Martelella endophytica: one gene and its partner. The protein of the gene in region 1 interacts with the protein of each later gene in a pairwise test. Links are inferred from orthologs where the notes say so. Each region holds a gene or a part of one and is shown on either strand. Other genes may lie near its edges. The genes, in order: TM49_RS16430 and TM49_RS19545.

Region 1 (3,078 bases):
TCCAGAGCTTCGCGCAGCGAGCCGCAAACGGTCGGGATTTCCTTGAGCTCTTCCTTCGGCAGGTCGTACAGGTCCTTGTCCATGGCTTCGCCCGGATGGAGCTTGTTCTTGATGCCGTCGAGGCCAGCCATCATCAGAGCGGCAAAGGCGAGGTAGGGGTTCGCGCCCGGATCGGGGAAGCGGACTTCAACGCGCTTGGCCTTCGGCGAGGAGCCGAACGGAATACGGCACGAGGCCGAACGGTTGCGGGCCGAGTAGGCCAGCAGAACCGGTGCTTCGTAGCCCGGGACCAGACGCTTGTAGGAGTTGGTCAGCGGGTTGGTGAAGGCGTTGATGGCCTTGGCGTGCTTGATGATGCCGCCGATATAGAACAGGCAGGTTTCCGACAGGCCGGCATATTCATCACCAGCGAAGGTCGGCTTGCCGTCCTTCCAGATCGACTGGTGAACGTGCATGCCCGAGCCGTTGTCGCCGAAGACCGGCTTCGGCATGAAGGTTGCCGTCTTGCCGTAAGCATTGGCAACCTGGTGGACGCCGTACTTGTAGATCTGGGTCTTGTCGGCCATGCGGGTCAGCGTGTCGAACACCATGCAGAGTTCGTGCTGGGCGGAGGCAACTTCGTGGTGATGCTTTTCAACGGTGATGCCCATTTCGGCGAGAACCGTGAGCATTTCCGAACGCATGTCCTGAACGCTGTCGACCGGCGGGACCGGGAAGTAGCCGCCCTTGGTACGCGGGCGGTGGCCCATGTTGCCGACTTCGTACTCGGTGTCCTGGTTCGACGGCAGTTCGCTGCTGTCGAGCTTGAAACCGGTGTTGTAGGGATCGGCAGCGAAACGAACGTCATCAAAGACGAAGAATTCGGGCTCGGGGCCGAAATAGGTGGTGTCGCCGATGCCGGTGGACTTCAGGTAGGCTTCGGCCTTCTTGGCCGTGCCGCGCGGGTCGCGGTTGTAGGCTTCGCCGGTGAGCGGCTCAAGGATGTCGCAGAAGACAGCCATGGTGGACTGCGCGAAGAACGGGTCCATGTGGGCCGTCTCGGCGTCGGGCATCAGCACCATGTCGGACTCGTTGATCGCCTTCCAGCCGGCGATGGACGAACCGTCGAACATGATGCCATCAGCAAACATGTCCTCATCGACAGCCGATACGTCCATCGTCACGTGCTGCAGCTTGCCCTTCGGATCGGTAAAGCGCAGGTCGACGAACTTGACGTCGTTGTCCTTGATTTGTTTCATGATTTCAGCAGCTGTCGTCATTTAACGTTTTCCTTGCATAAGAAGATGACGATAGAAATTCCCCGTCTTTCGGGCGAAAGAGGGGCGATGGATCAGATGGCGTCTACACCGGTCTCACCGGTACGGATGCGGACGACGCCTTCGACGTTGGAAACGAAGATCTTTCCGTCGCCGATGCGTCCGGTCTGGGCGGCGTTGCGGATGGCCTCGATAACAGCGTCCACGTTCTCGTCCGCCAGCACGACCTCGACTTTGACTTTGGGAAGAAAGTCGACGACATATTCGGCGCCACGGTAAAGTTCCGTGTGACCCTTCTGGCGCCCGAAGCCTTTTGCTTCCGTGACAGTGATTCCCTGCAAGCCGACTTCCTGAAGGGCTTCCTTCACTTCGTCAAGCTTGAAAGGTTTGATGATCGCTTCGATCTTTTTCATAAGGAAATTGCTCTCCGCTTCTCCCGTTGAAGCAGGTATGAACCCGCTCGGAACATCAGATGCACATTGCATGCCAACTTGCGTTTTTGCCGGCCAAATCAACCGAAATAAAACCGCATTTCAGCAAATGCCCGCTGCATCGCCTTTTCGCATCGGATCAGGTTCGCGAAAAGGCGCATCGGCGTCAAGAGAAAGGCGTTCGTGGCCGTCGGAGGGCATGTTCGCATGGTTTTTAGGCATGGGGGTGTGCTGCCATTATAGGCAATTGACCATAAATTAGACGGCAATTGGCGAATGCTTGCCTTATTGCGGGATTTTTCGTTTATTCGCCGTATTCAAGGAGCCACCGATGATTTTGCTGACACCGGACGAAATGGGCGCGGCCGACCGGCTGGCCGCCGAAAGCGGAATCGATAGCTACGGGCTGATGGTGAAGGCGGGCTACGCGGTCGCCGCTTCGGCGCTGAAGCACTTCGCAACCGTCCGGCGCGCGATCGTGTTGGCCGGGCCAGGTAATAATGGCGGCGACGGCTATGTTGTCGCACGGGCCCTCGCAGAATCCGGTATGGACGTTGCCATCCATGCGCTCGGTGATCCTGACAAGCTGAAGGGCGATGCGCGCACCGCCCGTTTTGAATGCCCCATCGAGCCGCAATCGCTTGAGGCCTATTTGCCGCAAGCCGGAGACCTGGTGATCGATGCGCTGTTCGGGGCAGGGTTGGCGCGGCCGCTTTCCGGGGCTGTCACCGCGCTGATCGAGGCTATCGGCCGGAAGGGCGTGCCGGTGCTTGCCGTCGACCTGCCTTCGGGACTTTCGGGCGCAACCGGCGCGCCGCTGGGCGCAGCCTTCCACGCAACCCGCACCGTCACCTTCATGGCGCCGAAGCCGGGGCATTATCTCTTGCCCGGCCGCGACCTTTGCGGCGTGCTGGAGGTCGCCGATATCGGCATTCCGATGCGGATCGTCAGGGCCGCTCAGGGCGGCAAGCTTTCGGTCAACAGCCCGGCACTCTGGCGCGCGGCGCTGCCGCATTCGGCCGCCGGCGCGCACAAGTTCAGTCGTGGGCACCTCGGCGTTTTCAGTGGCCCTGCCGGCAAGACCGGCGCGGCAAGACTTTCGGCGATGGCGGGAATCAGGTGCGGCGCCGGGCTGGTCACGCTGGCCGTTCCGGCTTCGGCGGAGGCCGAGGTCGCTGCCCACCAGACCGCCATCATGCAGCGCAGGCTCGACGAGGCCGACGATCTTCGGGACTGGCTCGCCGACCGGCGCCTCTCGGCTTTCGTGATCGGGCCCGGTTTCGGCGCCGATGCACGGGCACGCGAATTTGTCCAGGCGCTCGCCGAACGGCCGACTGTGATCGATGCCGATGGCATCAGTGCTTTTGCGGAGGCGCCGGACGAATTGTTCG
Region 2 (3,734 bases), 640 kb from region 1 along the record:
CACGCCTTGCCGGCCTGCCTTCAGCCGTCGTCAAACGGGCGAAATCGGTGCTGGCGCGACTTGAGGACGCCGACCGCAAGAACCCGGCCGCGAACCTCATCGACGACCTGCCGCTGTTCCAGACCGCGATGCGAGCCGACCCGGCCGCGCAGAAGCCGTCCGAGGTGACGGCCCTGCTTGAAACGCTCAAGCCGGATGACATGACGCCGCGCGAGGCGCTGGATGCGCTCTATGCGCTGAAGCGGAAATTGAGCGAGGACATTTCCCTTGGCGACTGATTTGCTCTAGAAAGCCATCAAAGGCGCAATCCGCCGATAAAAAGGCAATGCAATGCAGACCACCGCAGAGGCGCAGCGCGACAAGGCTGCTCAACTGAAAACCGCCGAGACCGACCTGTTCGCGATGACGGATATCCTCGATCCGTCGGCGCTGAAGACGGAGCTTCGGGCGATTGCCAGGCGCAATGGCGGCAATACGGACAAGACCCGTCAGGTCCTGCTCGCGCATCTGAAGGAGGTGAACCGCCTCGGCCGTGAGCACGCCTATACGCTTCTGAAGGAAGACGGTACCGGTTTGGGCTGTGCGCGGCGGATTTCCTGGCTGCAGGATCAGATACTGATCGCCCTGCATAACCTCGTCTCCAAGGATCTTTTTCCCGATGCGGCGAGCGATTTCACCGTCACCGCCGTTGGCGGTTATGGCCGCGGCACGCTGGCGCCGGGTTCCGATATCGACCTTCTGTTCCTGATCAACGGTTCAGACCGCCGAGAGACGCTGCAGGCGATCGAATATATTCTCTACATGCTCTGGGACATGGGCCAGAAGGTCGGTCACGCGACCCGCAATGTCGATGAATGCATCAAGCTCTCCAAGGCCGACATGACGATCCGCACCTCGATCCTCGAGATGCGCTTCATCGCCGGTCGCAAGACGCTCGCCAATACGCTGGAGCGGCGCTTCGACAAGGAGATCGTCGCCAGCACCGGCCCCGATTTCATCGCCGCCAAGCTTGCCGAGCGCGACGAGCGCCACCGCAAGTCTTTCGATACGCGCTATCTCGTCGTGCCCAACGTCAAGGAGGGCAAGGGGGGGCTGCGCGACCTCAACACGCTTTTCTGGATCGCCAAGTATTTCTACCGTGTGCGCGAGCCCTCCGAACTGGTGTCGCTCGGCGTGCTGTCGCGACAGGAGATGAAGCTTTTCAACCGGGCCGAGGATTTTCTCTGGGCCGTGCGTTGCCACATGCATTTCCTGACCGGCAAGGCGGAGGAGCGGCTGTCCTTCGAGATCCAGAACGACATTGCTCGGGCGCTCGGCTATCAGGACAGGCCTGGGCTCTCGGCGGTCGAGCGGTTCATGAAGCACTATTTCCTGGTGGCCAAGGATGTCGGCGATCTTACCCGCATCTTCTGCTCGGATCTCGAGGAGCAGCAGGCAAAGGCGGCGCCGACCATCGGCCGGGTCTGGACGAAGTTTGCACGGCGCCAGCGCAAGATCCCGGGGTCCATCGAGTTCGTCAATGATTCTGGCCGTATCGCCCTTGCCGATCCCGACGTCTTCCGTCGCGATCCGGTGGCGATCATCCGCTTTTTCTACGTCGCGGTGATCAACGACCTCGAATTCCACCCGGACGCTCTCAAGGTCGTCACCCGCTCGCTATCGCTCATCAATGCGGAGCTGCGCGAGAAGGATGAGGCGAACCGGCTGTTCCTGTCCATTCTGACCTCCCGCAACGATCCGGCGCTCTATCTCCGGCGGATGAACGAAGCCGGCGTACTCGGCCGCTTCCTGCCGGAATTCGGCCGCATCGTCTCGATGATGCAGTTCAACATGTATCATCACTTCACCGTTGACGAGCATCTGATCCGCGCCGTTGGCGTGCTGTCGGAAATCGAAAACAGCGAGGGCGCTTCCGAGAAGCATCCGCTGGCGGCAAGCCTGATCGGCCGCATCGAGGATCGCACCGTGCTCTATGTCGCCGTGCTGCTGCATGATGTCGCCAAGGGCCGCAAGGAAGATCATTCGATCGCCGGCGCAAGGGTGGCGCGAAAGCTCTGCCCGCGTCTCGGATTGACGGCGAAGCAGACCGAACTCGTCGCCTGGCTGATCGATAAGCACCTGCTGATGTCGATGACATCGCAGACCCGCGACCTCTCCGACCGCAAGACCGTGATCGACTTCTCGGACCAGGTGCAGTCGCTCGACCGGCTGAACCTGCTCTTGATCCTCACCGTCTGCGACATCCGCGCCGTCGGCCCGGACGTCTGGAACGGCTGGAAGGGGCAGCTTCTCCGCACGCTGTACTACGAGACCGAGATCCTGCTCTCCGGCGGCTTCTCCGCGGTGTCGCGCAAAGCCCGCGCCGAGCGCGCCGTGGAAGCGCTGGCGGAAGCGCTTGCCGGCTGGAGCGATGCCGACCGGCAGAGATATTCGAGCCTGCAGTACCAGAACTACCTGCTCTCCGTGCCGCTCGAGGATCAGGTGCGCCATGCCCGCTTCATCCGCTCTGCCGACAAGGACGGCAAGCTGTTTGCGACCATGGTTCGCACTCACGCGTTCCACGACATCACCGAGATCACGCTCCTGGCGCCCGACCATCCGCGGCTTCTGTCGATCGTCGCCGGTGCCTGCGCGGCGACCGGTGCCAACATTGCCGATGCGCAGATCTTCACCACCACGGACGGCCGCGCGCTCGACACGGTCCTGCTCAACCGCGCTTTCGAAGATGATGCCGACGAGCTGCGCCGGGCAACCACGATCGGCAAGCTGATCGAGGATGTGCTCTCCGGCCGCAAGCGCCTGCCCGATGTGATCGCCACCCGCTCGCGCGAGCGCAAGGCGGCGAAGCCCTTCTCCGTGCAGCCGCATGTCTCCGTATCGAACCTGCTCTCCAACGTCTTCACCGTGATCGAGATCGAGTGCCTCGACCGCACAGGCCTGCTTGCAGACGTGACGCAGACGCTCTCCGAGCTCTCGCTCGACATTCAGTCGGCGCGCATCACCACCTTCGGTGAGAAGGTGATCGACAGTTTTTACGTGACCGACCTCGTTGGCGCCAAAATCACCAATGAGAACCGCCAGGCGGCAATCGTTGAAAGGATGAAAGCGGTGCTCGACGACAATAGCGACGCCTATCGAAAGGGCATGCCGCCGGGCATGCTGCTGCCGGCCGAGGCCGGGCGCGACATCGGGAAGGACGAGGACGACGCTCAATGAGCCTCGCCGGCAAGTTCGCGACCGTCGGGGGCGCGACGCTGGCCAGCCGTATCTTCGGCTTTGCCCGCGAAACCATGATGGCGGCCGCCCTCGGCACGGGGCCGATGGCGGACGTCTTCTACGCTGCCTTCCGGTTCCCTAACCTGTTCCGCCGGCTCTTTGCTGAAGGCGCCTTCAACGCCGCCTTCGTGCCGCTGTTCTCAAAGGAGATCGAGGAGAACGGGCTGGAGGGTGCCAAGCGCTTCTCCGAGCAGGTGTTCGGCGTGCTGTTCTCGGCGCTCTTCGTCATCACCCTGGTGATGGAGCTGGCGATGCCGCTGATCGTGCGCTTCATCATCGCACCGGGCTTTGCCGGCGACCCCGACAAGTTCGACATGACCGTCCGCCTGTCGATGGTGATGTTTCCTTATCTGATCTGCATGTCGCTGATGGCGATGATGAGCGGCATGCTGAATTCGCTGCACCGCTATTTCGCTGCGGCGATCGCGCCGGTCTTCCTCAACGTCGTCCTGATCGCC

Evidence for each region.
Region 2: the proteins of TM49_RS16430 (region 1) and TM49_RS19545 interact in binary tests that used the Escherichia coli proteins (3 or more experiments, as listed by UniProt). The link is inferred for Martelella endophytica from one-to-one orthologs.

The regions. Positions count from the first base shown.
Region 1 is NZ_CP010803.1:3,581,573-3,584,650, reverse strand. The notes cover bases 1-2,760. They hold TM49_RS16430 (P-II family nitrogen regulator), read right to left. Parts: upstream 1,670-2,760; coding sequence 1,331-1,669; downstream 1-1,330. Other genes in these bases: TM49_RS16425 (bifunctional ADP-dependent NAD(P)H-hydrate dehydratase/NAD(P)H-hydrate epimerase), read left to right, coding at 2,019-2,760; glnA (type I glutamate--ammonia ligase), read right to left, coding at 1-1,259. Outside these bases: more of TM49_RS16425, read left to right, coding at 2,761-3,078. UniProt on the Escherichia coli protein: P-II indirectly controls the transcription of the glutamine synthetase gene (glnA). P-II prevents NR-II-catalyzed conversion of NR-I to NR-I-phosphate, the transcriptional activator of GlnA. When P-II is uridylylated to P-II-UMP, these events are reversed.
Region 2 is NZ_CP010803.1:4,221,133-4,224,866, reverse strand. Bases 1-3,416 are described here. They hold TM49_RS19545 ([protein-PII] uridylyltransferase), read left to right. Parts: upstream 1-330; coding sequence 331-3,216; downstream 3,217-3,416. Other genes in these bases: murJ (murein biosynthesis integral membrane protein MurJ), read left to right, coding at 3,213-3,416; mutS (DNA mismatch repair protein MutS), read left to right, coding at 1-278. Outside these bases: more of murJ, read left to right, coding at 3,417-3,734.